2 regions of the Sinorhizobium garamanticum genome follow, and region 2 is predicted to be linked to the other one. Evidence: predicted binding sites of a transcription regulator. Region 2 holds the regulator's gene; the other holds the start of a gene.
The links. Region 2 encodes LexA, which represses DNA repair genes until DNA is damaged. Its sites were predicted from a motif close to TGTTCNNNNTGTGTTCNG; they were not measured.
Positions count from the first base shown of each region.

Region 1: the regulator LexA is predicted to act here: its motif matches at 4,962-4,979, upstream of recA (recombinase RecA).

Region 1 is NZ_CP120373.1:3,506,502-3,522,660, forward strand. It holds gene cckA (cell cycle histidine kinase CckA) at 1-2,606, shown strand, start outside; gene PZN02_RS16520 (pseudouridine-5'-phosphate glycosidase) at 2,758-3,687, opposite strand; gene PZN02_RS16525 (carbohydrate kinase family protein) at 3,824-4,771, opposite strand; gene recA (recombinase RecA) at 5,039-6,130, shown strand; gene alaS (alanine--tRNA ligase) at 6,355-9,018, shown strand; gene PZN02_RS16540 (SulP family inorganic anion transporter) at 9,064-10,722, opposite strand; gene PZN02_RS16545 (AraC family transcriptional regulator) at 10,893-11,744, shown strand; gene PZN02_RS16550 (HAD-IIB family hydrolase) at 11,785-12,516, opposite strand; gene PZN02_RS16555 (NADP-dependent isocitrate dehydrogenase) at 12,692-13,906, opposite strand; gene PZN02_RS16560 (RNA methyltransferase) at 14,134-14,964, shown strand; gene murI (glutamate racemase) at 14,951-15,796, shown strand; gene PZN02_RS16570 (hypothetical protein) at 15,793-15,984, opposite strand.
Region 2 is NZ_CP120373.1:3,648,846-3,665,004, reverse strand. It holds gene PZN02_RS17255 (bifunctional 2',3'-cyclic-nucleotide 2'-phosphodiesterase/3'-nucleotidase) at 1-154, opposite strand, end outside; gene PZN02_RS17250 (GGDEF domain-containing protein) at 372-1,619, shown strand; gene PZN02_RS17245 (Lrp/AsnC family transcriptional regulator) at 1,648-2,109, opposite strand; gene ald (alanine dehydrogenase) at 2,266-3,384, shown strand; gene PZN02_RS17235 (DUF1203 domain-containing protein) at 3,456-3,923, opposite strand; gene PZN02_RS17230 (GNAT family N-acetyltransferase) at 4,103-4,666, opposite strand; gene sseA (3-mercaptopyruvate sulfurtransferase) at 4,672-5,535, opposite strand; gene PZN02_RS17220 (alanyl-tRNA editing protein) at 5,553-6,302, opposite strand; gene PZN02_RS17215 (cysteine synthase A) at 6,311-7,351, opposite strand; gene PZN02_RS17210 (SDR family NAD(P)-dependent oxidoreductase) at 7,674-8,519, shown strand; gene PZN02_RS17205 (SMR family transporter) at 8,507-8,797, opposite strand; partial or broken gene PZN02_RS17200 (SMR family transporter) at 8,845-9,180, opposite strand; tRNA gene PZN02_RS17195 (tRNA-Asn) at 9,256-9,330, opposite strand; gene PZN02_RS17190 (hypothetical protein) at 9,471-9,764, shown strand; tRNA gene PZN02_RS17185 (tRNA-Cys) at 10,059-10,132, shown strand; gene lexA (transcriptional repressor LexA) at 10,800-11,519, opposite strand; gene PZN02_RS17175 (TOBE domain-containing protein) at 11,749-12,018, shown strand; gene PZN02_RS17170 (hypothetical protein) at 12,142-12,348, opposite strand; gene PZN02_RS17165 (hypothetical protein) at 12,746-13,264, opposite strand; gene PZN02_RS17160 (hypothetical protein) at 14,014-14,313, shown strand; tRNA gene PZN02_RS17155 (tRNA-Ser) at 14,489-14,578, opposite strand; gene PZN02_RS17150 (hypothetical protein) at 14,655-14,807, opposite strand; gene PZN02_RS17145 (protein-glutamine glutaminase family protein) at 14,916-16,028, shown strand.

The DNA of each region.
Region 1 (16,159 bases), 140 kb from region 2:
CGAAATTGCGGCAGTCAGGTGACTACCAGATGCCGGTTGTTGACCGCGGCGTCCGGCCGGGCACGGTCTTGCGGATCATCCTGCTGGCGATCGTGCTCACCGCGTCGGCAGCCGCCTTCGTCGTCTTCAAGAACCAGCTCGAGAACGAAATCGTCCTTGGCATCCTCGGCGTGCTGGCGATGGTCGGCATATTCTTCCTGGTCTCGTCGGTGATCGGTTTCATCGAAGTCATGCCGCAGACGCGTCCCGACGAGCTCGCGCGTGCCTTTCTCGACGCTCACGAAGATGGCACGATCGTCACCGATCGCAGGGGACGCATCATCTATGCCAATGCCGCCTATGGCGCGCTGACCGGCGCCAAGAGTGCCGCCGGCGTCCAGTCGCTCGAGACTATTCTCTCCAGGAACCGCGAAGCGACCGAAGCAATTTATCGCCTCACCAACGGCCTCCACGAAGGCAAGAAGGGACACGAGGAATTCCGGTTGCTGAAGCCGCTCGCAAACGGCGCGTCGGTCGCCTCCGGCGCCCACTGGTTCCGCCTCAAGGCTCGCGTCCTGCCCTTGGAGGACAGCGACAGAAACCCGCTCTATCTCTGGCAGATCGCCGACATCACGGCCGAACGAGACGACCAGGAGCGTTTCTTCAAGGAACTGCAGAACGCGATCGACTATCTCGATCACGCCCCGGCAGGCTTCTTCTCGGCCGGACGCAAGGGCGAGATCTTCTATATCAACGCGACCCTCGCCGATTGGCTCGGCATCGACCTCACCAAGTTTCAACCGGGATCGGTCAGCATTGCCGATGTGGTCGCGGGCGAAGGTCTCGCGCTCGTCCAGTCGGTCCAGGCCGAGCCGGGCCTCAAGAAGACGAAAGTTCTTGATCTCGACCTGCGCAAAACCAACGGCCAGAGCCTGCCGGTACGCCTCATCCACCGTGTCTCGTCGACCCGTGACGGTGCGCCCGGCGAAAGCCGGACGATAGTCATGTCGCGTGAAGACGATGATGGCGATCAGTCGGCCTCGAACGCCGCCATGCGCTTCACGCGCTTCTTCAACAACACGCCGATGGCGATCGCTTCGGTCGACGGCGACGGGCGGATCCTGCGGACGAATGCTCCGTTCCTGAAGCTGTTTGCAGGTCTTGTTTCGCAGGACGACGTCGAGCGCGGCGCATTGATCGAAACGGTCGTGCACAAGTCCGAAAGAAACCGCCTTCAGGACGCGCTTGCGGCGGCAAAGGACCGGCAGGGCGATATCGCGCCGATCGACGCCTTGCATCCGAGCGACGAGGCACGACATTTCCGCTTCTACGTCAACGCCGTGATCGACCAGAGCGATCAGGCACCGGAGGAGGCGGCGATCATCTATGCGCTGGAGATCACCGAGCAGAAGGCGCTCGAGACCCAGATGGCGCAGACGCAGAAGATGAATGCGGTAGGGACGCTCGCAGGCGGCATCGCCCACGATTTCAACAATGTGCTGACCGCGATCCTGCTTTCCTCCGACCACCTCCTGCTTTCGGCGCGGCCCGCGGATGCAACCTTCGCCGATCTGATGGAAATCAAGCGCAACGCCAATCGTGCCGCCGTGCTCGTGCGACAACTGCTCGCCTTCTCGCGCAAGCAGACGATGCGCCCGACCGTGCTCAATCTCACCGACGTCATCGGCGATCTGCGAATGCTCGTCGACCGGATGACCGGCACCAATGTCAAGGTCGAGGTCGACTACGGCCGAGACCTCTGGCCGGTGAAGACCGATCTCGGCCAGTTCGAGCAGGTCCTGCTCAATCTTGCCGTCAATGCGCGGGATGCCATGCCCGAAGGCGGAACGATCACGCTGCGGACGCGAAATCTGCCGGCAAGCGAGGTGGCGGCGCTCGGACGACGGGAACTGCCGGAGGACGACTTCGTCATGGTCGAGGTCGCCGACCAGGGCACCGGCATTCCGCAGGAGATCATGGACAAGATCTTCGAGCCCTTCTTCACGACGAAGGAAGTCGGCAAGGGCACCGGCCTCGGTCTTTCGATGGTCTATGGCATCGTCAAGCAGTCGGGCGGCTATATCTATCCGGAGTCGGAAGTCGGGAAGGGCACCACCTTCCGCATTCTGCTGCCACGCCATGTCGAGGAAGTCGCAGCCGAAGCGTCGTCGGCAACCGAAGTTGCGATGCCGGCGGCCAGCAACTTGGTCGTGGCGCCCGCGCCCAAGGCGGAATCGGAGCCTGCAGACCTCACTGGCGATTCCGCTGTCGTGCTCCTGGTCGAGGACGAGGAAGCGGTGCGCCGCGGCGGCAAGCGCATGCTCGAGACGCGCGGTTACACCGTTCACGAGGCCGGATCGGGCGTTGAAGCGCTCGACATCATGGAGGAACTCAACGGCGCGGTCGACATCGTCGTATCGGACGTCGTGATGCCGGAGATGGACGGGCCGACGCTGCTGCGCGAACTGCGCAAGAAGTACCCGGACTTGAAATTCATCTTCGTGTCGGGTTACGCGGAAGACGCTTTTGCGCGCAACCTCCCGGCCGATGCAAAGTTCGGTTTCCTGCCGAAGCCATTCTCGCTGAAACAACTGGCTGTCGCCGTTCGCGAGATGCTGGATTCTTGAGCGGCGCTGATACCCGGCGCATGAAAAGGCCCGGTCCAGCGCCGGGCCTCTTGTTAAAGCAATTCCAGGAAAAGCCGTCCGGAATTGCGTAATTTCAAAGAGTTAGATCATTTCACTGTTTCAGTGAAATGATCCAGCAAAGTTGCTTCACCTACTTCGCCGTCAGTGCAACGGCGATTTCGGCGGCAAGACGGGCATTGTTTTCCACGAGCGCGATATTGGTTTCGAGGCTGCGGCCGTCGGTCATGTGGAAAAGGTTGTCGAGCAGATAAGGCGTGACGGCCTTGCCGACGATCTCGTCGCTCGCGGCATTGTCGAGGGCACGGGTGATGTAGATTTCCATCTCCTCGCGCGGAATTTCACTCTCTTCGGGAACCGGATTGGCAACAAGCATGCCGCCGTCGATGCCGAGCAAGTCGCGCATCTTCTGGAAATTGGCGATCGCGGCGGGGCTGTTCAGCATCAGCGGACTCTTGATGCCGGAATCGCGCGACCAGAAGGCCGGGAAGGTTTCGCTGTCATAGGTGACAACCGGAACGCCGCGTGTCTCCAGCACCTCGAGCGTCTTCGGGATGTCTAGAATGGCCTTGGCGCCGGCGCAGACAACGATGACGCCGGTGCGGGCGAGTTCGTCGAGATCGGCGGAAATATCGAAGCTCTGCTCCGCGCCGCGGTGAACGCCGCCGATCCCGCCGGTGGCAAAGACGCTGATGCCGGCGCGCGCCGCGGCGATCATCGTCGCTGCCACGGTCGTGGCGCCCGTGCGCCGTTCGGCGATGGCGAAGGCAAGATCGGCGCGCGAGAGCTTCATGGCGCCTTCCGTTTTTGAAAGTGCCTCCAGCTTCGCGTCGTCGAGGCCAATGTGAAGGACGCCGTGAATGACCGCAATTGTTGCGGGCACGGCGCCCTGTTCACGGATGATCGCTTCGACGCTGCGGGCCATGTTGAGGTTGCCGGGATAGGGCATGCCATGGGTGATGATCGTCGATTCGAGCGCGACGATCGGCGCGCCACGCGCCCTGGCGGCCGCGACTTCATCGGAATATTCCATCGGCAGGGACGGGGAGGAGGGTTTTGTCATGGATCTATCCTTAAATCGCGATCATGTTGGGCTTAAATCAACCAAGGATCATCGAGATCGTTTCCAAAAAGGTTCGAAGCGAGATGCGGAAGGAAGCTGCGCGCATTTTCGTCCCGCCGGCGTTCGACGTCAGTTCTCATGACAGCATTTGCGGCGCCGGCACAAGAGCCACCGCCTGTTCGAGATTGCTCGCAGACATGTCCTGCGAAACGGCAAAAGGCGAGCGGAGCGTTATCCCCGCGGCGGCAATCCCGTAGCGCAGGCAACCGGCAAGATCGAAACCCGAAAGCCGCGCCGTGAGGAACCCCGAGGCCAATGCGTCGCCGGCGCCCGTGACGTCTGCAAGCGCGGGCAGGGCAGGCGGAACGACGAGGCAGGCCTCGCTGCGATCGAAGGCGACAGCGGCGCTGCCGCCGCGCGTTACGACGCCACCAGTAAGACCGGCCGCTCGCAACAGCGATGGCCAGTTCGCAGCCTCTGGTGCGTCCATCCCGGTCAGGGCACGCGCTTCCGCCTCGTTCATGAACAGGAAACTGAGCCCGCCGAGGCATTTCCTGAGCCGCATCACCTTTGCCGGTGACACGGCGATGGCGGCAACAATTCGATCGTCCCTGGACGCCACACTGACCAGCGTGGAGAGTGTCTCCTCGGGCAGGTTCGCATCCATCAGCACCAGATCGCTGGCAGACAATATTTCGCGTATCGCGCGCTGCTGCAGCCGGCGAGGCGAAAACAACTGGTAGAGCTCCATGTCGGCAAGCGCGATGACGAGGTTGCCGTCGTTTTCAAGGATCGCCGTATAGCTCGGCGTTTTCCGGTCGAGAAAGGTGAACGGGCAATCGATCACACCAGCCGCGGCCGCGGCAGCCGCCACCATCTCGCCTGCGGCGTCGCCGCCGCGCGGGCTGATCATTCGTACGCTGTGACCGAGGCGCGCAAGGTTTCTCGCCGCGTTGAAGCCGCCTCCGCCCGCTTCCTCGAACCACGAGCCGGGATTGCTCGCGCCGGGAGCGGTGACGCCGCTGATGCGGCCGCGACGATCGATGTGGGCGCCGCCGAATACGGCGATTTCCCGTTGTTTCATAAAAGCTCCTCTTTGGATTGCTTCAATCCGAAATCACAGCCGCGGCACGGTCGCGAATCGCGCTGGTATCGCCAAACCTGGCCGCGGTCCGGCATGGCCTGTGGAAATGTGGTACAATGCCCGTGAACAAGAATCGAACGCAATGAAAATAACCATTACAATTCAATTGGTTGCCACTCTGTTGCCAAAGCGGAACAAAACATGTACAAAAACTCCTGCGGCGGCTTCATTGCCTCGATAGCTCCAATAACCTAAAGGTGGGACCAAATGGCACAAAACTCTTTGCGGCTCGTAGAGGACAAATCGGTGGATAAAAGCAAGGCACTTGAAGCGGCTCTTTCCCAGATCGAACGTTCGTTCGGCAAGGGATCGATCATGAAGCTCGGCGCGAAGGACAGCGTAATCGAGATCGAAACTATTTCGACCGGTTCGCTCGGCCTCGATATCGCGCTCGGCATCGGCGGCCTGCCGAAGGGGCGCATCGTTGAAATCTATGGTCCAGAAAGCTCTGGCAAGACGACGCTGGCGCTGCAGACTATTGCGGAAGCGCAGAAGAAGGGTGGCATCTGCGCCTTCGTCGACGCCGAACATGCGCTCGATCCGGTCTATGCGCGCAAGCTTGGCGTCGATCTCGAAAACCTCCTGATCTCGCAGCCGGACACCGGTGAGCAGGCGCTCGAAATCACCGACACGCTGGTCCGTTCCGGCGCCATCGACGTCCTCGTCGTCGACTCCGTCGCTGCCCTCGTGCCGCGCGCTGAAATCGAAGGCGAAATGGGCGACAGCCTGCCGGGCATGCAGGCCCGCCTGATGAGCCAGGCGTTGCGCAAGCTGACCGCTTCGATCTCCAAGTCCAACTGCATGGTGATCTTCATCAACCAGATCCGCATGAAGATCGGCGTCATGTTCGGTTCGCCGGAAACGACGACGGGCGGCAACGCGCTGAAGTTTTATGCATCGGTGCGCCTCGATATCCGCCGCATCGGCTCGGTCAAGGAGCGCGAGGAAGTCGTCGGCAACCAGACTCGCGTCAAGGTCGTCAAGAACAAGATGGCGCCCCCCTTCAAGCAGGTGGAATTCGACATCATGTATGGCGAGGGCGTTTCCAAGACCGGCGAGCTTATCGATCTCGGCGTCAAGGCCGGCATCGTCGAGAAGTCCGGCGCCTGGTTTTCCTATAACAGCCAGCGGCTCGGCCAGGGGCGGGAGAACGCGAAACTTTTCTTGCGTGACAATCCCGATCTTCTGCGCGAGATCGAGATGGCTCTGCGGCAGAATGCCGGCCTGATCGCTGACAAGTTCCTGGAGAACGGTGGACCGGAGAGCGATGACGACGGCGATGCAGCAGCCGAAATGTAAGATCTGAGGCGCACGCGTTTTGGATAAAGCCGGTCGTTCTTCCAGACGGCCGGTTTTTTGCTGCCGTCTGGACAGCATGATAGACGAAAGATAAAAGCCTGTGGTTCCGGCGGCTGAGGGCGTTGGTGGGCGCGACTGTCACGGACAGACGCGAGGTTGAGATGGCGGTGCGCGGCCCGAGAAGTGCGGTCGCAACCGGGAATGGTGCACAGATAGGACGCAAAATGAGCGGCGTGAATGAAATCCGGTCGATGTTTCTCGACTATTTCCGCAAGAACGGTCACGAGATCGTGCCGTCGAGCCCCCTGGTGCCGCGCAACGACCCGACGTTGATGTTCACCAATGCCGGTATGGTGCAGTTCAAGAACGTCTTCACCGGCCTGGAGCAGCGCCCCTATTCGACGGCCGCGACGGCGCAGAAATGCGTGCGTGCCGGCGGCAAGCACAACGACCTCGACAATGTCGGCTACACTGCCCGGCACCACACCTTCTTCGAAATGCTCGGCAACTTCTCGTTCGGCGACTATTTCAAGGAACGCGCGATCGAGCTCGCCTGGAACCTCATCACCAAGGAATACGGGCTCGATGCCAAGCGCCTGCTGGTGACTGTCTACCATACCGACGATGAAGCCTTCGGCCTCTGGAAGAAGATCGCCGGCTTCAGTGACGACCGGATCATCCGCATTCCGACCAGCGATAATTTCTGGGCGATGGGCGATACCGGCCCCTGCGGCCCGTGCTCGGAGATCTTTTACGATCACGGCGAGCACATCTGGGGCGGACCGCCCGGATCGGCCGAAGAGGATGGCGACCGCTTTATTGAGATCTGGAACCTCGTCTTCATGCAGTACGAGCAGGTCACAAAGGAAGAGCGCGTCGACCTGCCGCGCCCATCGATCGATACCGGCATGGGACTGGAACGCGTAGCCGCCGTCCTCCAGGGCCAGCACGACAATTATGACATCGACCTGTTCCGCGCATTGATTGCTGCTTCCGAAGAGGCAACCGGCGTCAAGGCGGAGGGCGACCGCCGCGCAAGCCACCGCGTCATCGCCGACCATCTACGTTCATCCGCCTTCCTGATCGCGGACGGTGTGCTGCCCTCGAATGAAGGCCGCGGCTATGTGCTGCGCCGCATCATGCGCCGCGCCATGCGCCACGCACAGTTGCTCGGCGCGGAAGACCCGTTGATGTGGAGGCTCCTGCCGGCGCTCGTCGAGCAGATGGGCCGCGCCTATCCGGAGCTTGCCCGCGCCGAAGCGCTGATCTCCGAAACGCTGAAGCTGGAAGAGACGCGTTTCCGCAAGACGCTGGAGCGCGGTCTGAACCTCCTTTCCGAAGCCTCGGCAGGTCTTTCCGAGGGCGACCGGTTCAACGGCGAAACAGCCTTCAAGCTTTATGATACCTACGGCTTCCCGCTCGACCTGACGCAGGATGCGCTGCGGGCTAAAGGCATCACGGTCGACACCGATGCGTTTTCCGCGGCAATGGAACGACAGAAGGCAGAAGCGCGCGCCAACTGGGCTGGATCGGGTGAAGCCGCGACCGAGACGATCTGGTTTGAACTCAAGGAAAAGCACGGTGCGACGGAATTCCTCGGCTATGACACCGAGGCCGCCGAAGGTGTAATCCAGGCGATCGTCCGCGATGGTCGCGTGGTCGAATCCGCTTCCAAGGGCGAGAGCGTTCAGGTGATCCTGAACCAGACACCCTTCTATGGCGAATCCGGCGGCCAGATGGGCGATACCGGCATTATCGCGACCGACACCGGCAAGCTGACGGTCACCGACACGCAGAAGCGCGGGGAGGGGCTATTTGTCCACTACTGCGTTGTCGGCGAAGGAAGCGTGAAGACTGGCGAGGCGGCTGCGCTCACCGTCGATCACGCGCGTCGCACCCGGCTCCGCTCCAATCACTCCGCGACCCACCTGCTGCACGAGGCGCTGCGCGAGGTGCTCGGCACGCATGTGGCGCAGAAGGGCTCGCTTGTCGCGCCGGACCGGCTACGCTTCGACGTATCGCACCCGAAGCCGATGACGACGGACGAATTGAAGGTCGTGGAGGAGATGGCGAATGAGATCATCGTTCAGAATTCGCCTGTGAAGACGCGACTGATGACCGTTGACGATGCGATCGCGGAAGGCGCCATGGCGCTCTTCGGCGAGAAATACGGCGACGAGGTCCGCGTCGTCTCCATGGGGCAGGGCGTTCGCGGCTCGAAGGCCGGGAAACCGTACTCGGTGGAACTCTGCGGTGGCACGCATGTGTCGGCGACCGGCGACATCGGTCTCGTGCGGATCGTTTCTGAAAGTGCGGTCGGTGCCGGCGTGCGTCGAATCGAGGCGCTGACGGGCGAGGCGGCTCGCGCCTATCTCAACGAGCAGGACGAACGGGTGAAAACGCTGGCGTCCGCGCTCAAGGTCCAGCCGGCGGATGTGCTCGGACGGGTGGAGGCCCTGCTCGACGAGCGCCGGAAGCTGGAGCGGGAGCTGACCGAGGCGAAGAAGAAGCTTGCTCTCGTCGGTGATGGCCAGAATGGTTCGGCCGATGCCGCCCGTGATATCGCGGGCGTTCGCTTCCTTGGCAGGGTCGTGTCCGGCGTCGAGCCGAAGGACCTGAAGAGCCTCGCCGACGATGGCAAGAAGACGCTCGGTTCGGGCGTTGTCGCTTTCGTCGGCGTTTCCGGCGATGGCAAGGCGAGCGCGGTGGTGGCCGTTACCGACGACCTCACCTCGAAGGTCAGTGCCGTCGACCTGGTGCGCGTCGCTTCGGCCGCACTCGGTGGCAAGGGCGGCGGTGGACGCCCGGACATGGCCCAGGCCGGCGGACCGGATGGCAACCGTGCCGCCGAAGCGATCGAGGCGGTCGCTGTAGCGCTCGCCGGTTGACCTACGCTTGATTGAACAGGGGAAAGGGCGCTGCGGCGCCCTTTTTCATGCGCTCTTTTCGTTGCGGATACTTTTGAGCGCCGCTTGAACCGAGGCACGCATCACCACACGTGGCGGGCGAACGTCATGCTGGCGGAGCGTGCGGCGCACCTGCGACCTGGCGCCGGTGATGATAAATCGCACACCCGTCCGCTCGGCCTTCCGCAGCGTCCCCTCAATGACATTGGCAGCGGTCGAATCCATGAAGGGCACCTCCGAGCAATCGAGAATGAAGTTCCGGCGCTGGTCGGCGATGCGGTCGAGGACAGTGCCGACGGTTGCGGCCGAGCCGAAGAAGAAGATGCCCGAGATCCGATAGACCACCGTGTCCGGGTCGTCCGCGATGACCGGGTGTTCTTCCTCGCCATTCTCCTCCTTCAGGGCCTCCAGTGGTTTTGTTTCTCCGACAGAGATGCTCTTTGCCATGCGGTCGATGAAAAGAACCGCGCCGAGCGCGAAGCCGATCACGATGCCCTCCGTCAGCTCGCGGAAGACGACGATGATGAAGGTCGCCAGAAGCACGACCGCATCGCCGTAGGAGGATCGCATGAGCGCCATGAACGCCGGCTTCTCGATCATGTTCCAGGCAACCACGGCGAGCACGCCGGCGAGCGACGCAAGCGGGATGTAGCTCGCGAGCGGAGCGGCGAGAAGCATGAATAAAAGCAGAAAGATGGAGTGCAGCATGCCAGAAACCGGGCTGGTCCCGCCGGCACGCACATTCGTCGCCGTGCGGGCGATCGTCCCGGTAACGCAGATGCCGCCGAAGAGCGCCGAGCAGAAATTCGCGATCCCCTGCGCAATCAATTCCATGCTCGAACGATGCCGGCGACCGGTCATGCCGTCGGCGACGACGGCCGACAGCAAAGACTCGATTGCACCGAGAAGCGCAAAGGAGACGGCATCCGGAAAGACGGCGGCCGCCTTTTCGAGCGAGAAGGGCGGGAGTGCCGGTGAGGGCAGGCCACGTGGAATGCCGCCAAAGCGCGTGCCGATCGTTTCCGCCGGCAATTGCAGGAGAGCGACGAATGCAGAAGCGGCAGCAACAGCAATCAGCATGCCCGGCCAATGCGGCCGCAGCTTGCGCAGCGCGAGAATGATACCGATCGTTAGCGCGGCCGTCAGAACTGCTGCCCAGTTGACCGTACCGGCGGCAAGACCAAGCGTCGCAAGTTTCTCGATGATTGGCCCGGGCTCGCGGCCGCTCAGAGTGAGGCCGAAGAGATCGCGCAATTGGCTGGCGAAGATGATCACCGCGATCCCGGCGGTAAAGCCCACGGTCACCGGGTAGGGGATAAACTTGATGTAGTTGCCAAGCCGCAGGTAACCTGCGGCAACGAGCATGACGCCCGACATCGCCGTTGCCAGCAGCAGGCCATCGAGGCCGTGCCTGGCACCCGTTGCAGCCACGAGCACGATGAAAGCGCCGGCAGGGCCGCCAATCTGCACCCGGCTGCCGCCGAGGAGCGAAACCAGAAAACCGCCGACAATCGCGGTGTAGAGCCCGCGATCAGGCGTAACACCCGAGGCGATCGCGATGGCCATGGACAGCGGCAGGGCAACAATGGCGACGGTCAACCCGGCAAAGGCGTCCGCCTTCAGGCGAGCGCCGTCGTATCCTTCCTTAAAGACGCTTACCGTTTTGGGGACGAGAGAATCGGGCATCGACGAAACTTTCGGGATTCCACTATTGCGGGCAAAGCGTACTGGACGCGGTCAGACTATATGAGTCGCTACGCCGAACAAGCAGTGGCGATCGGGCGCTTGATGTCCGCAGGATTTGTCAATTCCATCTATGCTTTATCGATTTCCGAGCGAAACGCGAAAGGTTCGGCATGAATGAAGAAACGGTATGGGCGGGCTATGAGAGGCGGCTCCACCGCGTCTCCGCTTACATCTATGCGCATCTCGACGAGGAACTCGATCTCGATCGGCTGTCGGAAATTGCCTGCATGTCGCCGCACCACTGGCATCGGGTCTATCGTGCAGTCCACGGAGAAACTCTGGCGGCGACGGTGAAGAGACTGCGGTTGCAGCAGGCCGCCGCCGATCTCGTCCAGACCACTCTTCCAGTCGAAGCAATCGCGCGACGCTCGGGCTACCCGAATGTTCAGTCCTTCAATCGCACTTTCAAGGCCGTCTACGGCCTGCCGCCGGCGCGCTACAGGAATGAAGGGAGCCACAAAGCCTTTGAAACCACTTCGACGGAAGGAAATCCTGACATGTATGACGTCAACTTACGGGAAGTCGATCCGCTCGCGCTGGTCGGCGTGGCCCACACCGGCTCCTACATGGCCATCGGCCAGGCCTTCGAGACGCTCTATGGGACGCTGTTTGCGCGCAACCTGTTCCAACCGGGCATGGATATGATTGGCATTTATCTCGACGACCCCGAACTGGTAGACACAGACAAGCTCCGTTCCTTTGCCTGCGTTACCACACCCGCTGAGTTTCCGGTCGAGGCGCCACTGACGCCGCAAAGAATCGAGGGCGGCCAATATGCGGTGCTGCGCCACAAAGGGCCTTACGCCGACATGCCGAAGGCCTATCAGTGGCTCTACGCGACCTGGTTGCCGCAATCCGGTCGGGCAATCCGCGACAGCGTGATGTTCGAGAAATATCTCAACAATCCAAGGGAAGTCCCGCCGACGGAGCTCGTCACGGAAATCTTTCTTCCGCTGAAATGACTGGCGGCGCGGCGCTGTAGGGCGGGGTGAAGGACCGGACCTATCTGATGACGCCCCAGTGACGCAGCCCTTCGATCACGCCGTCGGCATACGAGTTGCGGGCGAGAAAATGCCGCCGTTCGCGCCCAACCTGGCGCAGTTCGGCAAGCGCATTGGCGACCACCACGCCGCGCACGCGCGGCATGTCGAACATTTCGCGGTCGTTTCCGGTGTCGCCGGCGACCACCACCTCGTCGAGATCGACCGCAAGCTCCCGGCAGATCCAGGCAAGCGCGCTGCCCTTGCCGCCGGCGCGCGGCAATATGTCGAGATCCCGACTGCTGGAATAGATGAGCTTCACGTCCAATCCGTCGGCCGCCAGCCGTTCCGCGATGGCGCCGATCTCCTCCTCCCGCGCGTCGGGCAAACGCCAGCTCGCCTTGTGAGCATGCTGGTCGACGGCCGCCTGCGGAACCGCGCCTTCTACCGTCTCCATGACCGCGGTGACGGCCTTGACGTCGATAGGAGGTCCAAGCGCTTCGGTGAACGCCTGCAACCGTTTCCTTATGCGCGCGTCCGCTATCATCGTCCCGACGCCGCCAATCACGTAGTGAGGCGGGGACAACTGATCGACATCGACGAGCGAAAATATGTCGTTGATCGGCCGCCCGCTATTGTAGACGAGCAGCGGCCTCTCGCTCTTGCCGAGCGCCTGCCAGGCCAAACGAAAGCGATTAACAGCTCCATCATCGCCGAGAAGCGTGCCGTCGATATCGAGGGCGACGAGTCGCACCGGTTTTGATCCCGCTTGGTCCATCTGCTGTTGCCCATGGTTGGAAACTTCCATCGGAAAATGAACGAGTGCTGTATGCGTTCCATGGGCGCACTTGCCCATCCGCTCGCGGGACCGAAAGACAAGAAACCCGGCGCGTGGCCGGGTTCCAAGACTTCCTGTGGGTTTGGCCGGTTTAGGCAGCCATTGCCTTCTTGAGGTTCTCGTCGATCTTGTCGAGGAAGCCGGTGGTCGAGAGCCACGGCTGGTCGGGGCCGATCAGCAGAGCCAGGTCCTTGGTCATGAAGCCGGATTCGACCGTTTCGACGCAGACGCGCTCGAGCGTTTCGGCGAACTTGGCGAGTTCGGCATTGCCGTCGAGCTTGGCGCGGTGGGCAAGGCCACGGGTCCAGGCGAAGATCGAGGCGATCGAGTTGGTCGAGGTTTCCTCGCCCTTCTGATGCTGGCGGTAGTGGCGGGTCACGGTGCCGTGCGCGGCTTCCGCTTCGACCGTCTTGCCGTCCGGCGTCATCAGCACGGAGGTCATCAGGCCGAGCGAACCGAAGCCCTGGGCGACGATGTCGGACTGGACGTCGCCGTCATAGTTCTTGCAGGCCCAGACATAACCGCCGGACCACTTCAGCGCCGAAGCCACCATGTCATCGATCAGGCGATGTTCGTACCAGAGCTTTTCCGCCTTGAACTGTTCGGCGAACTCCTCTTCGAACACTTTCTGGAAAATGTCCTTGAAGCGGCCGTCATAGGACTTGAGGATTGTATTCTTGGTCGACAGATAGACCGGAACCTTGCGCTGCAGGCCGTAGTTGAACGAAGCGCGAGCGAATTCCGTGATCGACTCGTCGAGGTTGTACATGGCCATCGCGACGCCGGCGCCGGGCGCGTCATAGACGTCGTGTTCGATCGTCTGGCCGTCTTCGCCGACGAACTTGATCGAAAGCTTGCCCTTGCCCGGGAACTTGAAGTCGGTGGCGCGATACTGGTCGCCGAAAGCGTGACGGCCGACGATGATCGGCTTGGTCCAGCCGGGAACGAGGCGCGGCACGTTCTTGCAGATGATCGGCTCGCGGAAGATGACGCCGCCCAGGATGTTGCGGATCGTGCCGTTCGGCGACTTCCACATCTTCTTCAGCTTGAACTCTTCGACGCGGGCCTCATCCGGCGTGATCGTCGCGCACTTGACACCGACGCCATGCTTCTTGATTGCGTTGGCGGCGTCGACGGTCACCTGGTCTTCGGTTGCGTCGCGGTTCTCGACGCTGAGGTCATAATATTCGAGATCGAGGTCGAGATAGGGGTGGATCAGCTTGTCCTTGATGAACTGCCAGATGATGCGGGTCATCTCGTCGCCGTCGAGTTCGACGACCGGATTGGCGACCTTGATCTTTGCCATGGATATGCCTCGTAGCTTTGCGGAGCATCGGACGCGATGCCCCCCGGTGGGAGAAATCCAGAGCCCTATAGCACTGTGAACCAGCAAGGCAAAGCATGCTTGGGTGAAACTTTGGATGGAGGAGAGGCAGCCATCGGACGCCATTTGCCGTCTCGCCGGGACTCAACGGCAGACTTTAAATTCGCGAGCAATTGTGCGAGGGAAGCGCCAAACAGAAGGCGACGGCAATGGCAGGTACCAATAGCGAGCGCGAACTCTTGACGGAAGGTCCGGCAATCATTCTCGCTTATCCCCAACTCGGCGAGAATATCGGCATGGTGGCGCGCGCCATGGCCAATTTCGGGCTGTCGGAACTGCGCCTCGTCAATCCGCGGGATGGCTGGCCGAGCGAAAAGGCGCGCTCCGCCGCAAGCCGCGCTGACCACGTCATCGATGGCGCCAAGCTCTATGGCTCGCTTGAGGAGGCGATCGCGGACTTGAACTTCGTCTACGCCACCACGGCCCGCGACCGCGACGGCTACAAGCCCGTGCGCTCGCCGATCGTCGCGGCACGCACGCTGCGCGAGCGATTCAGGAGCGGGGAGGCTGTCGGCATCATCTTCGGCCGCGAACGCACGGGCCTCACCAACGAGGAAGTGGCGTTGGCTGACGAGATCGTGACCTTCCCGGTCAATCCGGCCTTCGCTTCGCTGAACCTCGCACAGGCTGTGCTGCTCATGTCCTACGAGTGGATGAAGACCGGCATGGAATCGGAAGAGGAAACGTCTTTCCAGGCGATCGCACAGCGCCCGGCGACCAAGGAGCATCTGCAGGGCCTGTTCGATCATCTGGAAGACGCCCTGGAAGCGCGCAATTACTTCCGCTCCGCCGACAAAAAGCCGAAATTGGTCGAAAATCTCCGCGCTGTTCTGACAAGACCATCCTTTACCGAGTCCGAAATCCAGGTGCTGCGCGGCGTCATCTCTTCACTCGACCGGTTTACGCGCGAAAATCCGCGCGGCTCCGGCGCACCGGCAGGGCGCAACAGGAAAGTGCAAGGCGGGGGTGACAACGAGTGAACTGAAACCCATACTCGTCTTCGACAGCGGGATTGGTGGGCTGACGGTGCTGCGCGAGGCGCGCGTGCTGATGCCGGAGCGTCATTTCATCTACGTCGCCGACGATGCCGGGTTTCCCTATGGCGGTTGGGAGGAGGGGGCGTTGAAGGAGCGCGTGATCACGCTCTTCGGCGAACTGCTCGCCACGCACGCTCCGGAAATCTGCATCATCGCCTGCAACACCGCCTTCACGCTCGTCGGCGCTGATCTCCGCGCCACCTATCCGCAGATGACCTTCGTCGGCACGGTGCCGGCGATCAAGCCGGCGGCGGAGCGGACGCGTTCGGGGCTGGTTTCGGTTCTGGCCACACCCGGCACGGTCAAACGCGCTTATACGCGCGATCTGATCCAATCCTTCGCCTCGCAATGCCATGTGCGGCTCGTCGGCTCGGAAAACCTGGCGCGCATGGCGGAAGCCTATATTCGTGGCGATCGCCTCGATGATGAAGCGGTTCTGGCGGAAATCAGCCCCTGTTTCGTCGAAAAGGACGGGAAGAAGACCGACATTATCGTGCTCGCCTGCACGCATTACCCGTTTATGGCGAATCTCTTCCGGCGGCTCGCACCCTGGCCGGTCGATTGGCTGGATCCGGCCGAAGCGATCGCCCGGCGGGCGCGCTCGCTGGTGGCGCTACCGAACGGCTTCGAGCCATTGAATGGCGATGACCCGGCCATTTTCACTTCCGGCAAACCCGATTTCGCCACGCGGCGGCTGATGCAGGGCTTTGGGTTAACGGTGATTGCAAACACCGTGCCCGATGAGCGGGCGAAACCCAGCCAAGCTATCGTTTAAAAAACGTCCAGCAAGAACAAAAGTCCGCCGACAAGGACAACCAAGGCGCCCGCGACAATCGCGTTGGCAACCTTCATTTGCGCCGCTTCCTTCTTGGATATGACCCGATGGGCGTCTTTGTGCGCTTCGCGCATGCGTTCATCGAGCTTGTGCATCTCGAATTGTTGTTTGGTTTCGTTCTGGTGCATCGCTGCCTCTAGCAAGCTGTGACGGACCAAACGCATATGGGGACGGTCGGAGAGCTAAGAAAGACACTGCGACCCCGATATTCAACTTTCCCTTGCAATAAGGGGAAGCCCGTGAGTTTCCCTTCAGGGGGCGGCCGCAACGAAGTATTCCCTGTGGGTTGTCGGAATCTGCGGG
Region 2 (16,159 bases):
ATACATGGACGTGCAGGTCCGTCGTTTCCATGATTCGCAGGTGTGCCTGGTTGGCCGTGGCGCGCGCGGAAAAGGGATGAAGTATCGCCAGTGCAGAAGAGGCGGCGAGCCCGCCAAGCAGCGAACGGCGCGAAATGGCGTGAAGAGCGGTCATTGACGGCATCGCTGTCTCCATGTTGAAAAACTCTCCGCGGACGCGGTGGCAAGCCTGCAGTAACGTCTTGGAATACTGGGGACTATGGCCGAAGGAACCTGCAAGGCAAAGCGGCGGAATCTTGCCTATTTGACGCCGCCCCAGTACGGAATGGGTAAAGTTTTCTTCAAGGTTTAATTCTAAGAGACTGGCGAACAAAAACGGAAATCTCGGGTGCATGCCAAACGCCAATCTCATTCTCTTCATCGGCGAGGCACTGATCTACGTGGTGGCAATGATCTGGTTGCTGCATCTGCGTGGGCGCCTGGGCCTTGGCGTTTTCGTGGCGGCGCTCGGCGTGATGCATTTCATCGAAACCTATCTCGCCGCCGTCTTCTACGTTCAGCTGCCGTTCGGAGTGATCTCCCCAGGCTCTGCCGTGTTCTTTTCCGGCAAGCTCATGATGATCCTCCTCCTCTATGTGAAGGAGGATGCGGCGACGGTTCGTCAGCCTATCTACGGATTGCTTGCGGGGAACTTTCTGACAGTAGTCCTGAGCCTGCTGCTCAGGTTGCATGACACCGTATCCGTCGTTCCCAATCGTGTCGCCGACATTGCCTTCATCGATGAGATGGGATGGCTGATGGTCTGGGGTACGACGCTTCTGTATTTCGATTCTCTCATCATCATTCTGCTCTACGAGAGGCTCGGCCGTTGGTTCCGCCGGTTTGTTACGGCTCGGTTCCTGATCTGCGGCGTCGTGGTCCTGACCCTCGATCAGCTGGGATTCTATGCGGCGCTGCATTGGGTGAACGATGCGCCGGCGGATGTGTTCTGGGGCGGCTGGATGGCGAAGATGCTGGCGGCGCCGTTCTACGCGGTTGCCATAGGCGTCTACCTCAACGCATCGCGCCACCCGTTTCTGGCGATGTCCGATCGGCCGCTTGGCGATGTCTTCAATGATCTGACGTTTCGCGAGCGCTACGAGGATCTGCTGTCGCGCTCCGGTCAGGACACGTTGACCGGTGCACTCGATCGAAGCCGCTTCGAGGCCGAGGGCCAGCAGATGCTGCGCGATGCTGCCGCGAAGAATGCTCCCGTCAGCCTGATGATCATCGATGTCGATCACTTCAAGAGCGTCAATGATCGCTTCGGGCACATCGAGGGCGATCATGTGCTGCAGAATCTGGTCGCAACGGTGAAGGCGACAATCAGGCCGACGGATCGCCTGTTCCGCTACGGCGGCGAAGAATTCGTCGTACTGTGCCCTGGGCTCGCCTATCCGGACGCGCTTTCACGCGCCGAAGACATACGGCTCGCGGTCTACGGCCGCGTGACGACGCCGAACGGCGATCCGGTGACCGCCAGCATCGGTCTGTCATCGGCATTCGGAGACGGAAACGGCATTCGCGAGTTGTTGTCGCAGGCGGACTTGCGTCTCTATGCTGCCAAGAGCGGTGGCCGCAACCGAGTGGTCGGACGATAGTCGGCGCAGCGAGCGGCGCCGAAGATCTTCAGATGCCGACATTCGGCCGGTCGATAATCTCGCGAAGCGAGAAGCTGGAATTGATCTTCACGACATGCGGCAGGGCCGACAGCCAGTCCCGGTGAATCCGCTCGTAATCCTCCAGATCCTTGGCCGCCACGCGCAGGATGTAGTCGTATTCTCCCGACATCAGATAACAGACCAGCACATTGGGGCAGAGTTTTACGGCAGCCTCGAACTCGGCAAGCGTTTTGGCGAACTGGCCGGACAGCGAGATGTGCACGATGACCATGATCTTGTAGTCGAGCGCCTTGTGCGCGATGCGGGCATGGTAGCCGCTGATCGTGCCCGATTTTTCGAGGATGTCGACGCGCCGGGAGCAGGCGGAGGGGGAAAGGCCGACCTTCGCAGCGAGATCCGCATTGGATATCCTGCCGTTCTGCTGAAGTATGCGCAGAATCGCATGATCAATGGTGTCGAGCGCGCTCATTCGGGATTTCCTTCATCATTTCGCTTAAGTGCGCAATAATATTCGAAAGTAATGCGCTGTCAGGCATCTCTTTGCAAGGACATTCGCGGGACCATCTGTTTTGCTGGGCTCGTCATCAATGCGGCGCAAAGCCCACAGACAGGAGAGGAACGCTAGATGCGTGTCGGTTGCCCGAAGGAAATCAAAAACCATGAATACCGTGTAGGTCTGACGCCCGGTTCGGTACGGGAATATGTTGCCCATGGTCACGAGGTGATCGTCGAAACCAAGGCCGGGGCAGGGATCGGGGCAGACGACGACGCTTATCGCGCTGCAGGAGCGCGGATCGTTTCGACGGCCAAGGAAGTGTTCGAAAAGTCGGACATGATCGTCAAGGTCAAAGAACCGCAGCCTTCCGAATGGACCCAACTGCGGGAAGGCCAAATTCTCTACACATATTTGCATCTGGCGCCGGATCCCGAGCAGACGAGGGGATTGCTCAAGTCGGGCGTTACGGCGGTCGCCTACGAAACGGTTACGGATGAACGCGGTGGACTGCCGCTGCTTGCGCCGATGTCGGAGGTCGCCGGACGGCTTGCCATCCAGGCGGGCGCGACGTCGCTTCAGAAGGCGAACGGCGGCCGTGGCATCCTCCTCGGCGGAGTGCCGGGCGTGCTGCCGGCCAAGGTCGCGATCATCGGCGGTGGTGTTGTCGGCCTGCACGCCGCAAAGATGGCCGTCGGTCTTGGTGCGGACGTTTCGATCCTCGACCGTTCCATCCCGCGCCTGCGTCAGCTCGACGATATCTTCCACGGTCGCGTTCACACCCGCTTCTCGACGATCGATGCGCTCGAGGAGGAAGTCTTTTCCGCCGATCTGGTAATCGGCGCGGTGCTGATCCCAGGGGCTGCCGCTCCCAAGCTCGTCACGCGCGAAATGCTTTCCGGCATGAAAAAGGGCGCAGTCATCGTCGATGTCGCGATCGACCAGGGCGGTTGCTTCGAGACTTCGCACGCGACGACGCATTCCGATCCGACGTACGAGGTGGACGGCGTCGTGCATTATTGCGTCGCGAATATGCCGGGCGCGGTGCCGGTGACTTCGGCACAGGCGTTGAACAACGCCACGCTCTACTACGGCCTGCAACTCGCCGATCGTGGCCTCAAGGCGATCGCCGAGGACCGCCACCTGCGTGCCGGCCTGAACGTCCACAAGGGCCGCGTGACGAACGGGCCTGTGGCAGAGGCCCTCGGCTATGATGCCTACGCGCCCGAGGCTGTTCTCAACGTCGCCTGACACGATCACCTTGCTTGGCCCGGCGTCCAAGGCGCCGGGCCTGATCCTCATAGTCGCGCGGCGCCGCAGGTTCAGGCAATCTCGATACGGCACTGGTAACAGTTGTACTTGGCTGAACGCACGTGCACGTAGGCAACGTCCGTCCGAGCCAACAGTTCTTCGGCGCGCTCTGGCAGCCTTTCCACCGCAACGACGCCACCGGTTCCGTAGACGATGCGATCGTCGTTCCCGTATCCCCGCAACAGATACTCCTTGCTGGATGTGAGGATCGGCGGCAGCGCGTATTCGTCGTATGCGGGGCATTCGTCGGCGTGCAGGAAGATCGGTCCAGTCTCTGCGTAAGCTTGCACGGACGCGAACGGTCGATAAGCGAGGACAAGATACGACTTGCCACTATCGACGTTGCGCAGACAATGCCGGCAGGGAACGCCGGCGCCATCCGAAATACGCTGCTCAGGTTGGTTCCCATAGGCATCAAGACCACCACCGCGCAGTCGTTTTGCGTCGTCGTCGGGCATGGGGATGTAGTGTAGAGCCATGGCGGTTCTCCTCGTCAAAAGCAATCTTGGAGAAGATGGATGCGCCGTTTCGGGCCGTACCGACACCCGAAACTTGCCTATCGCATGTTCTAAGTCGGAGCCGATTTATCGAAAGAACGTGCAGGAATTCAAAGTGCTGCGGCGCCGTGCGCCTGAAGACACGCACGGCGCTTTATGAGTCAAAGTTTTTTTGCCAAGGCAAGCAACTCGGCGTCACTCAACGGTTCGACAATTGCCTCCCGCGTCGCAACCGGTGAAAAACCAAACTGCTGATAAAGCTGAAGGGCGCGCGGGTGGTCGAGATTGTTCGTCGTCACCTTGACCTTGCGCGGGTTCATCGCCCAGGCCGCCAGCAACGTCTGCAGCAGGAACCATTTGCCGAGACCGAGACCGAGCGCGTGTTCCATAAGGCCGAAATGGGTAAGTTCGATGACCTCGTTTTCGCGTTCGTGCAGTTCGAAGAAGCCGGCTGGTGCACCGTCGACATAGAGAACGGTGACTGTCGTCCCCTTGTTGTGGAGTACGTCTGCCAGTTCCTCGTCGCTCATTCGCAGGCGCTCCGTCCAATGCCAGCGCTTGCCGACGCGAAGGTAAAGGAAGCGGTAATAGGCGAGCGGGATGTCCGATACACGCAATACGGCCGTGTGGATATTGACGGGTATCGGCAGGCTTTGTTTCGGCGGCGACGTCATCTCGAGTTCGGTCACGTGCGCCGTGATCGCTGCAGGTTTCGATCCTTGCATGGCATTCACTCTCTGCCGGTCACTACAGGCGTGTCGGGCCGTCCGCCCCATTCCGACCAAGAGCCATCATAGAGCGTATTGTCCGTGTGCCCCAGCGATTGAAGGGCAAGGGTTATGATTGCCGCGGTGATGCCGGACCCGCAAGTGGTGACGACCGGCTGCGTCAGGTCGACGCCAGCATCGCTAAAGGTTTGGCGCAAGCTGTCGAGGCTCTTGAGCTTGCCTCCTTCAGAAAAGACGCCGGACGGCAGACTCTTGGCTCCAGGCATATGCCCCGAGCGCATGCCGGCCCGCGGCTCCGGTTCCTCGCCGGTGAAGCGGCCCGCGCCGCGCGCATCGGCAATCTGCGCGAGCCTGTTTCCTACAACATCCTTCATGCGCTCGAAGGAGGTGACGGCGGCCGCATTGAACGTGGCGTTGAAGACGCGTGGCGTCGGATTAGGGATTTCTCTGGTCGTCGGCCGTCCCTCCGCCTTCCAGCCATCCATCCCGCCATCGAGAACGAAGACGTCCTTTGCGCCCATGATCCGGAACATCCACCAAACGCGCGGCGCGGTGAAGATGCCGGGCCCGTCGTAAACGACGATTGTATCGTTCTCATTGATGCCCATAGCGCCGACGGCTTGAGCGAAGGCTTGCGGCGAGGGTAGGGTGTGCGGCAGTCCGCTTGATTGATCGGCGATCGCATCCTGATCGAAGAAAATGGCACCGGGAATGTGCGCGGCCTCGTATTCCGACTTCGGATCCCGGTTCTGTGCCGGCAGATACCAGGCAGCGTCCAGGATCTTCACGGAAGGATCGGCAAGGCGCTGCTGGAGCCAGTCCGCAGAAACGACAAAAGCGCTCCCGTTCTCATTGTTGTTGTTCATTGTCGTCACTCCTAGACTCAAACAGCCGCACGATCTTCCGGCGTTCCGAAGCGTATCCGAAAACGCCGATTCTCCTTGCCCTTCTTTTCGATCTTGGCGATGTGAATCGCGCCCACCTCCTGGGTTTCGGACACGTGCGTGCCGCCGCAGGGCTGGCTGTCGATGGCCGAGTCTTTTCCGATGCAGACGAGGCTCACCCTGCCAAGACCCATGGGCGGACGGACATTCTTCGATTTGACGATGCCCGGGTTGGCGGCGAGTTCTTCGTCCGTGATCCATTGCACGTAGACGGGGTGGTTCTCGTCGACGAGTTTCATGAGCGCAGCCGTCACTTGGTCCTTGTCGATTGTTTCGCTCATGTCGAAGTCGACGCGGCTTTCGTCCTCCCCAACGGCGGCGCCGGTGATCGGGAAGGGGCAAACGACGGAAAGCAGGTGGCAGGCGGTGTGCATGCGCATCAATCGGTATCGGCGCGGCCAGTCGATGTGGAGGATGAGCTTTTCGCCGATCGCCGGCGAAGGCTGACCCTCCGCCGCGACGTGTATGATGACGTCCTTGGTGTCGCCGTGCCGGGTGCTTGCGATCGCGATTCGGCTTCCGTCTCCGCGTTCGAGAAAGCCGGTATCGCCCGGCTGTCCGCCGGAGGTGGCGTAGAAGCACGTCTGATCAAGCTCGATCCCGCCATCATCGAGAATTCCGATCACGCTTGCCTCGCAGGTCGAGAGGTAGAAATCTTCACGGAAAAGGGCGGTAACGGTCTTGGTCATCGCAAATTTTATCCGACGGGTTCGTATGGCACGGTGATGCTCGAAGTCGTCTTCAGCCAGTTTGGCACCGGCAGGCCCTTGGACGTCAGAAAGTCCGGGTTGAAGAGCTTCGACTGATAGCGGTTACCATAGTCGCAGAGAATCGTCACGATCGTGTGGCCTGGGCCGAGATCCTTGGCGAGCCGCACCGCGCCGGCAATGTTGATGCCGGTAGAGCCCCCGACGCAGATCCCTTCCTTTTCGATCAGGTCGAAGACGTAGGGCACGGCTTCCGAATCGGGAATCTGGTAGGCGAAGTCCGGCGTGAAACCTTCAAGGTTGGCGGTGATACGGCCCTGACCAATGCCCTCGGTAATCGAACTCCCGCTCGCCTTGAGCTCGCCATGTGCATAGTAATTGTAAAGTGCGGCGCCTTCCGGATCGGCAATACCGATCTTGACCGCGGGATTTTTGGCGCGCAACCCTTGAGCCACGCCGGCGAGCGTGCCTCCAGAGCCCACGGCGCAGATGAAACCGTCGACCTTGCCGTCTGTGTCACGCCAGATTTCCGGCGCGGTCGTTTCCAGGTGCGCGTCGCGGTTCGCGACATTATCGAACTGGTTCGCCCAGATCGCGCCGTTCGGTTCCGTCTTTGCAAGTTCGGCGGCGAGCCGGCCCGAAATCTTCACGTAGTTGTTGGGATTCTTGTACGGCACCGCCGGAACTTCCACCAGTTCGGCACCCATTAGGCGCAACGCGTCCTTCTTTTCCTGGCTTTGCGTTTCGGGAATGACAATGACCGTACGGTATCCGAGCGCGCTGCCGACGACGGCAAGGCCGATTCCGGTGTTGCCCGCGGTGCCTTCTACGATGACGCCGCCGGGCTTCAACTGCCCGGATTTTTCCGCCTGGCGAATAATCCACAGGGCAGCTCGGTCCTTCACCGATTGCCCCGGATTGAGAAATTCCGCTTTGCCGAGGATGGTGCAGCCGGTGGCTTCGGAAACGGCCTGGAGCCGGATCAACGGCGTGTTGCCAATCGCTTCGAGCACGGACGGAAGAACGGTCATTTTGAAAACCTCACGCTGGACGGAACGGACGCCGGGTCTGAGCCCAGCATAATCCCTGATGAACGGCGATCCGATAAACATTTGGTTTACAGGCAAGATCGCCGAAATATTGGCGTGTTTTCGGCTCAGCCTGTGCACTAGGCAAGAAATAGCGTTTCGCAGCTAACCTGTCCCGGGCAAAATTCGTCTCGGTGGTCAAAAGGACGATCGAAGGTGCGAAATCTGACCAGGCGTTGCCGTCGGAGAGGCATTAAACCCGGGCAGGGGGAGACAGCCACGGGTTTTGGAAGGGGAAGCCCTTCCCGATGGACGCGAGGACGAAATGACGACTGCATTTACAGCCCGACCCGACCATGGACTGGTGTGGATAACGGGAGCGAGTTCGGGCATCGGGCGCGCCGTCGCCCTCAGGCTGGTTGAGGAGGGCTATTCGGTCGTCGTGACGGCACGTAGTCACGAGAGGCTAGTGGCGCTTCAACATGAGGCATCAGGCCCCGGCAGGATTGTCGTTCTCGATGGGGACGTCACGGATCCGAGCGACATGGAGCGCTTGCTGGCGGCTATCGAATACGATCACGGCCGGGTGGCTCTGGCCTTGCTCAATGCGGGCGTAGTGATTCCGGTGCGCGGCGACGATCTTAGCCGGGAAGCCTTCGACAAGAGCTTTGCCGTCAATCTTCATGGCGTCGTCAATTGCCTCGTGCCCGTTGTCGAGCACATGAAGGCGAACGGGCATGGCCAGATCGCTATCGTGTCGTCGGCGGCGGGCTACAGCGGCCTGCCGATGGGCGCCGCATATGGGGCGACCAAGGCGGGGCTCATCAATATGGCCGAGAGCTTGAAATTCGACCTCGATCGTATCGGCATCCGCCTGCAGTTGATCTGTCCAGGCTTCGTCGACACGGCCGCTTCGGCCAGAGGCAAGTTCCCGCGACCGGCTCTGGTGAGCGTAGAGGAAGCGGCGGAGCGCATTTGTCTCGGCCTGAAATCAGGGCGCTTCGAGATCACGTTCCCTAAACGCCTTACCTATGCGGCTAAACTGGCGCGTTTCCTGCCGTACAGCGCCTACTTTGCGCTTCTCAACTGGCTGGTGCCTGGGCGTGTGCCCGCGAGCACGGCGAAAAAAGCGCAATCCAGTACGAAGGGCCGGCCACGTCAGGCCGTGTGAAGCACGAGAACCGCACCGAAGACGAGCGACAGGCCGAGCCAGCCGACAGGTTTCAGCTTCTGACCGAAGAAGAGACGTCCGCAGATGGCGGTGCCGAAGATGCCGGTGGCGCCAAGCACTGCATAGGCGATGGCAAGTTCCATCCCCTTGACCGCCTCCGCGAGCAGTGCAAAGGCCGCGAGTACCAGGAGAATCGAAAGCACGCCCCAGCCGCGCCGCGCAAAGCCGTTCGACTTCGTGGAAGCCAGATTGGCAGCGACGTCAAGGACGCCGGCCATAACCGCGAAAGCGAAATAGAAGCTGTCGGCACTCGTCGGGCTGCTTCTCCCGCCGCTTCCTCCTCCTGTGCCTCACCGGCGTTGACGAGCAGTATCCCGACAACGGCCATCGACAGACCGAGCATCTCGCGGCCGCTCAGCGCATGGCCAAAGACGAACACGGAGACGAGCGTGATGAGAGCGACACCGGACCCTTCCCAGATGGCATAGGCGACGCCGACGGAGATTGTCTTCACGGCTTTGGCAAGGAACACGTATGAGAGCGCAATCGAAGCATACATGATCGCATGTCCGGCATAGGAGCCGGAGGCAGCCTTCATCGCCGTGAGGCCGGCGACCTCTGTCGCGATCGCGAGAGTCAGGAAAAGCCATGCAACACGCATGAGGAACCTTCAGAGACCACATCGACAAACAAAAAGAGCCATTCGGGCGTTTACCGCGAATGGCTCTTTTGAAACTGGCTCCCCGGGCCGGATTCGAACCGGCGACCTATCGATTAACAGTCGAGTGCTCTACCGCTGAGCTACCAGGGATCATCTGCACCGCAGAAGTGAGGCTGCTAATACAAATGCTTTTTCGATTTGCCAAGCGCTTTTTCAAAAAAAATTGACAACGTCGGTTGCGAGGCTGTGGAGAAGGCCCCAATTGTGGGGTGGAGCATGAAAGAGGAATAATGACGAACGGCAGGAAAGAACGGCATTTCGGCATCGATCCGCAGACACGCCAGATCGTGCTCGGGAAATGGCGCATTAACTTGCCGGACTCGCCGGTACTGCGAATCCTGGTTGGTACGCTTCTCATCGTGGGCGGCGTCTTAGGTTTTCTGCCGGTGCTCGGTTTCTGGATGATTCCTCTGGGGTTGCTTGTGCTTTCTCACGACATACCGGCGATCCGCCGCCGCCGCCGCAAGTTGGCGATTTGGTGGGCGCGTTGGCGCGGCCAGCAAAATTCCTCCGGCAAGTCCTGAGCGGGGCGCGCGAGGCGGCAGAAGCCGATGCCTGAGGGAGCGAGGGAGGCCGACGAATCGACTGCCGTGCTGCGATGTTTGTCGGCGCAGGGTCGCACGAGCTCGCTGATGGCACCGTAGGCACGCAAAGCTGCCGTTAGAATCGAAAAAATTCCGGGCTGGATTGCAGTTGGGGATCGCTGGGGAGAACGGCGAATGACTACGAGCGTTCCACCTTTTTCGAAAGCTTCCCCCTTGCGCTCCTCATAGATTCGTTCTAAACGCCGGCCATCGCTTGATCGATCGAGCGCGAGAGGCCTCGTGGCGGAGTGGTGACGCAGAGGACTGCAAATCCTTGTACCCCGGTTCAATTCCGGGCGAGGCCTCCAAAAGAAATCAAATGCTTAACATTTCTGCTTCAAGCAGATTTCGAGAATTGCCTAGGCCTCCGCTCAAGGCAATGACCTGGGCAGTGGGCCTCTACCTCGCCAGTTTCGCACTCTTCCCAACGAAGGTCCCGAAGCGGGTTGGAAGGGACACCAGAACTGGCTCTGGTACCCTCAGTGCCCCAACCGCCGACATGGATGTCGCCAGCGTGCGCTCACAGCAACATGTCGAGAAGCGCAGCGCACAAGAATCCTAAGACCTTTGCCAATGTCGGGTAGGACTAAGGTCCATGGATCGGGGTGGGCGGCGCCCTTAAACTCCACTGATATCATTTACAATGAGCTTTTACTTTGAAGCGCGGTTTGTAGACTCGCCGGTCTATGCCGAAGAGCAGGGCCGGCTTTTTCTTCTATTCCAAGGCTTCCCTCGTTCTACTGCATGTTTCCCTAAATCGTAGCCGATTGGGGATGAGGATATGCGGGAATTTACACTGCTATAGCATCCGTTGCGCGTCTGATAAGACGCGCGGCGCCGTGGATAAGACCTTTCGTGGGAAGCCGGCAGGTCACGTCTGCAGCTCTGAAAGAAACAATATCCTGTTCGAGCAGCACGGCTAAATGCGCACTGGCTCCCGCAAACCAGGCTCGAATTTCCGCTCAGACCGCCAAACTAGTGATAGCGGCGAATAAGGCCGACGAGCTTGCCTTGGATCTTGACGCGGTCCGGTCCGAATATCCGCGTTTCATAGGCAGGGTTGGCCGCTTCGAGCGCAATGGAGGCGCCCTTTCTGCGGAATCGTTTGAGCGTTGCCTCTTCGTCATCGACTAGTGCAACGACGATGTCGCCGGGATTCGCCGTGTTTGTATTCCGAATGATCACGGTATCGCCATCGAAGATACCCGCTTCGATCATCGAGTCGCCCTTGATTTCGAGCGCGTAGTGTTCGCCGCTGCCGATCATGTCGGCCGGGATGGAAATATCGTGCGTGTTGTTCTGGATCGCGGAAATCGGGACACCGGCCGCAATTCGTCCCATGACCGGCACCGAAATCATTGCAGTGTCGCTCGGTGGCGCCGATTTCGTCGTGGCGGCGGGCGCTACAGGTGGCTTGCCCAGGCTGCCTTCTATGACACTTGGCGAGAAGCCACGCCGAGGCTGCGGGCTCGCCATATAGGCCTCAGGCAGCTTGATGACTTCGAGCGCGCGCGCCCGGTTGGGAAGGCGTCGAATGAAGCCGCGCTCTTCAAGTGCGGTAATCAACCGATGGATGCCCGACTTGGAAGCGAGGTCCAGTGCGTCTTTCATCTCGTCGAAGGACGGCGGCACCCCGGATTCCTTCATTCGCTCGTGAATGAACAGAAGCAATTCCTGTTGCTTGCGGGTTAGCATGGCGCGTCACTCCAGAATCGCGAAACAAATCAAGAACAGACACTATCTGTTCCATATGTGTTCCGCAAGTACCTAAAATTCCGTGAATTTCTCTCGCCATCGCGAATTTCTCGAGGGAGGCCCTCGGTCGCTCCGCCGACCGCCGCGTCGCGAGCCACGGAAGGGGCAGGATCGCGCCTTTCTGGCCGGTCTTATGTCTCCGTCAGGCTGATCGGCGCGGTCATCGAGCATGACTGCAGGCCATCAGATCTCCTTCGTCATCCGGCCGGGGAACATTGGGCTCCAGCCGTTCAATGGTATTGTGAGTGATGCGGCGCCGAACAGCGTCAGCGGCCTCATCCAGGGCAAGGTCTTCCTGGTAGAGGTCGGGGAATACACGATCGGCATCGATGGCGATCAAAACCTGCTTGTTCGCACGCATCCCTCGATCGGCATCAGCCGTGGCGACCGCGTTCGCGCATCATTCCCCGAGAACAAAGTGTCCGCAATCTGCGACTGAGTTACTGCATGATTCCTTAAATCGGAATCGATTTAAGGACAAAATCATGCAGCAATTCAAAGTGCTACAGCGACCTTTGCGCGTCCGATTGGACGCGCGGCGCAGTGTGTCTTCAATTGCTCGCTAGATCGTGCGGATCATCTGCCAGATCTGCTCCGGATCCCTGACGCCGGTCTGGTAAAGCTTGATGATCCTTTGGGCGACTTCCTCAGCCTCATCGCTCCCCATCGTCAGGTTGCGTTCTTCGAGCGCCTTGTGCAGCACGCCCTCCAGGATCGCGACTTCACCGGGAAGGATAGGATAATCTCGGAAGTTATTGAAAGGGTTCATGGCCGATCTCCTCTTTGGGGCAAATCTGCCGGTGGGAACAGTCTACGCGTTTTTTCAGAGGGTGCGAACGGGAAACGGTCGCTTTACTACAGCGCCGCGCGCGTCTTATCAGACGCGCGAACGACGCTGTAGCATTTTGAATCGCTGCACGCTTTTATCCTTGGATCGGCCACCTTTTAGGAAACGTCCAGGCGGGCCCTTGGGCATATCGCGTTATCGCAATGGCGGTTGACGCGACCGGGGTTCTCGAAGCGCAAACAGCCGCGCCACGAAACGAAAGGCCCGCGCCGCCAACGTTATAAAGCCCGCACCTCGCCTCCGCGCCCGCCTCAGGGCGGCGCGGAGGCGTATGGCGGGATTCGACGACTCCCCCGAGGCTGACTGTGCCCGATGACCCCTAGTTGCTCGAAGCTGGATGAGGCAACATCTTCGGCGGCTCTTCCAGGAGAGTATAAGGTCCTTCAGGGCACTTGACGTCCGGGTTCACCGGGTGGAACAGGCCGAGAGGGTTCGGCTTGAAGATCCACGCATGCAGGTCGTAATGGTGGAGCTGCGCCGGCAGAAGCGGTTCATGCCCCTCCATGGGGCCGTCGAAGGGATGCCCGAAGAGCTCGGGATTCGGCTTGACGCCCGTGGCGAGCGGGATCAGCCATTCGACAGCAACGAGCTCCAGCTTGTCGCCATTTGGCTCATACAACAGCAATGTCGGCTTCATTGGATCGGGCTTCGGACCGATCAGCGCCGGATTCAGAAAGTGCACCCCCATCGTGCCCGTCGCATACGTGACGCATCCCAATGTCGAGAAATAGCCGTCACGCACCGCGGCAACGGGGTCCTTATATTTCTCAAGCGCTGTTTTCAGCTTCTCCAGCTCGGGCGGAAGCGCGTCGCTTGCATTCACCAGCGGTGCGGACATGACAGAAGCGCCCGCCGCGAGACAAACTGTCCGCAGCAAACGCAGTACCGAAGACATACGCATGGCTCGGTCCTCCCTCGCTCAACTCGCCTCCCGCGAGGAGCATGGCCGGCATGATACAGCGGGCGAGATCGCCATGCTATCGCGAAAGGGGTAGGGGATGCGCGCGATTGGGGCAATCGGAACAGGCGCGGGCTGGCTAATCCGGCGCTGCAATACGCGCCTAAGACCTTTGGCGACATTGCGCCGGACTAAGGTCCCATAGATCGAAGATGGCGACACCCTAGGTTTCTGGGGGTTGTCGGCAACGCACTCACAAGAACCTAGTTGTTTCAGAAGCGATTTAGGGCGGGGCCTGTTGTCCGCAAAGCAAAGGCCCCGCCTGTGTTGGGTGTCGGCAAGGACGCCATAAACAACAAGAAAGGCCGGCTGGACCGGCCTTTCTTCGTCACCCCATGCCGTTGCCAGTACATCCGTGGTCAACGGCACGAGGGACGCTCTAAAACTGAATCTAAGCGCCGATTATGACAGTGGCAAGTCGGGGTTTCGACACCTAACAGCTAGGACCAACCGCGACCTTCTAGAGGCGATCGGATTTGCGGATCTAACACCACTGGATGCCTGACACCCCATGCCTGACGCGCCGGCCGGTTGCCATTGGCAAAGTCCCCGATAGTCGAGCGCGCAGCCGTTCATCGGAGGTTCAGGCACGGTGGCTCAATCTGATAGCCAGAGAGGAGGAGTTGACTATGAAAAAGCTCTTATCCGTCCTCACAGCCGCGGTCCTGGCTGCGTCTTTCGCGTTACCGCTAAGCGCCGCGCCGATCTTCGTGCCGAAACCCGACCAAGTACAGGCCGGCCCTGTCGAACAGGTCAGACACTGGCGCCATCGTCATTGGCGCGCCGATCGCCATTGGAACCGGCGGTACGCATGGCGTTCCTGCCGTTACTACGGCAGGTGCTACCCCCGCCATTACCGGTACTACGGCTATCGTGATTATCACCGCTACCAACGGCGGCCTGGAGTCAGCATCTATTTTAACTTCTAGCCGGTAGCGCCCGCAGGGTAGGGGGAAGTCGCAATAATCGCGCCTCAAGCGGTGAAACGTGTCACCCTCAACACGGCCGCCACGCTCGAAGGGGCGGCGGGTTACGATGCGGCGGGTTACGATACGGCCGCTTCTCGTGAAAAAATCTTGGAAATCACAATGATTTCAATGTGAATGGCGGAGGAGGTGGGATTCGAACCCACGGTACGCTTTCACGCACGCCGGTTTTCAAGACCGGTGCCTTAAACCGCTCGGCCACTCCTCCAGTCGATTGAAAAGATTGAGAAATCCAGCGGTTGTTGACTACCTGAAAACAGCAACTGCTACCGCTTGCTACCCAATCACTCGACGGCTGGCTTTTTAGCAGCTTTGATCGCCGCGTCAACGTGCTCGGCGGTGTTCGCTTGCATCCCCGACATTACGTGCGAATAGAGGTCCAGCGTGATGCCGATGCGTTTCGCGGAGGCGAGCAGTGAAGTCGCATTTGCGATCATCGGAAGAAGCCATGATAAAACTAAAAGCTGTTTAGTTTGCCCTAAATTCTACGCAAGGACAGGCGCGCGGCGCTCTGATATTCTGGCGCATCTGGCGGGAGGTGTGCCATGCCAAATCCCAATGCGATTGTTTCGACCCGCATTGAATTCGATCCTCCGCTCGACCGGCCCGTTGCCGAGCTGCTGCGCGAGGGGCTTTGGGTCGAGCTCGAAGGAGGGCGCCGCGCCAGGCTTGACTCGGGCGATGCCCGATCGAGCGGCTTTGTGCAGGTGCTCGACGGGCTCGCCAGGCGCAAGGCGCCGGTCTATCTGGAGATCGATCCTAACAGCGCGGCGATCACACGGCTGCTGATCCCGCATGTGACGCGCCCGATGAGCATGCTTCCGAGCGACCAGGGCTATGAGGTCATGCTCGATAGGTCGCACGCTCGTCATGCACTGAGGCGCGACAATCCCGATTTCGCGACGCTCGAGCCGTTGCTGCGCGCCGCGCTCGACTCGGGGCAGTTGCTGATCGTCACCGAGGATGATGCACACAACATCATTGATATCCGCGCCTACACGCCCGGCCCCGATGACAGGCCGCTGCCGCCTTGGCCCAAACCCGATTCGCTGCCGTTCGAATGGCCGTGGTGGAAGCGTCTGCTCGACTGGATCTGGCGCTGGCCATTCTGGCCCTGGTGGTGGTTTCGCTGCGTTTCGAAAGCGACCGCCCAGCAGATTTTCGATGCGATGAGCGCGACAACTTGCCCGCCGCTCACGGTGCCAGCGCCCTGCATCCCTTTTCTCTATCCCGATGACGGCTGCTGGGGCCGCGCGCACGAGATGTGCCGGCTTATGATCAATATGGGACGCAAGCCGCGCAAGGTGTGGATACAGGGCAGCCTGCACGTTGCCACCAAGAACAATCCTAACTGTTTCGTGAACTGGGGTTGGCATGTCGCGCCGACGCTATGCGTGCGCCGAGGCTGGTTCTGGACGCAGCAGATGGTGATCGATCCCGCGCTCTTCACCACGCCCGTCACGCAGGCGACGTGGAAGGGGGTTCAGGGCGATCCGAGCGCCATGTTGACGCCGAGCGATGCGTCGATCTTCTATCTCTGGGGCAACGTGACCGACCCCACCTATGTCGAGACCAACCAGGTGCTCGCCGATTATCGTCTCCAACTCCAGAACCGCGCGATCCAGCACGGCCCGCCGCCCTATGCGAATTGCCCGTAGCGGAGCCACGAACATGAAAAGAGGCTGCAGGGCCATTTGGCCGGCAACCACTTGGCATGGTCGGCGGTCGAAAGTCGCAGACACTCGCCTTCCACAGTCGACGAGACAGTTACACCAGCATTGACGCCGGG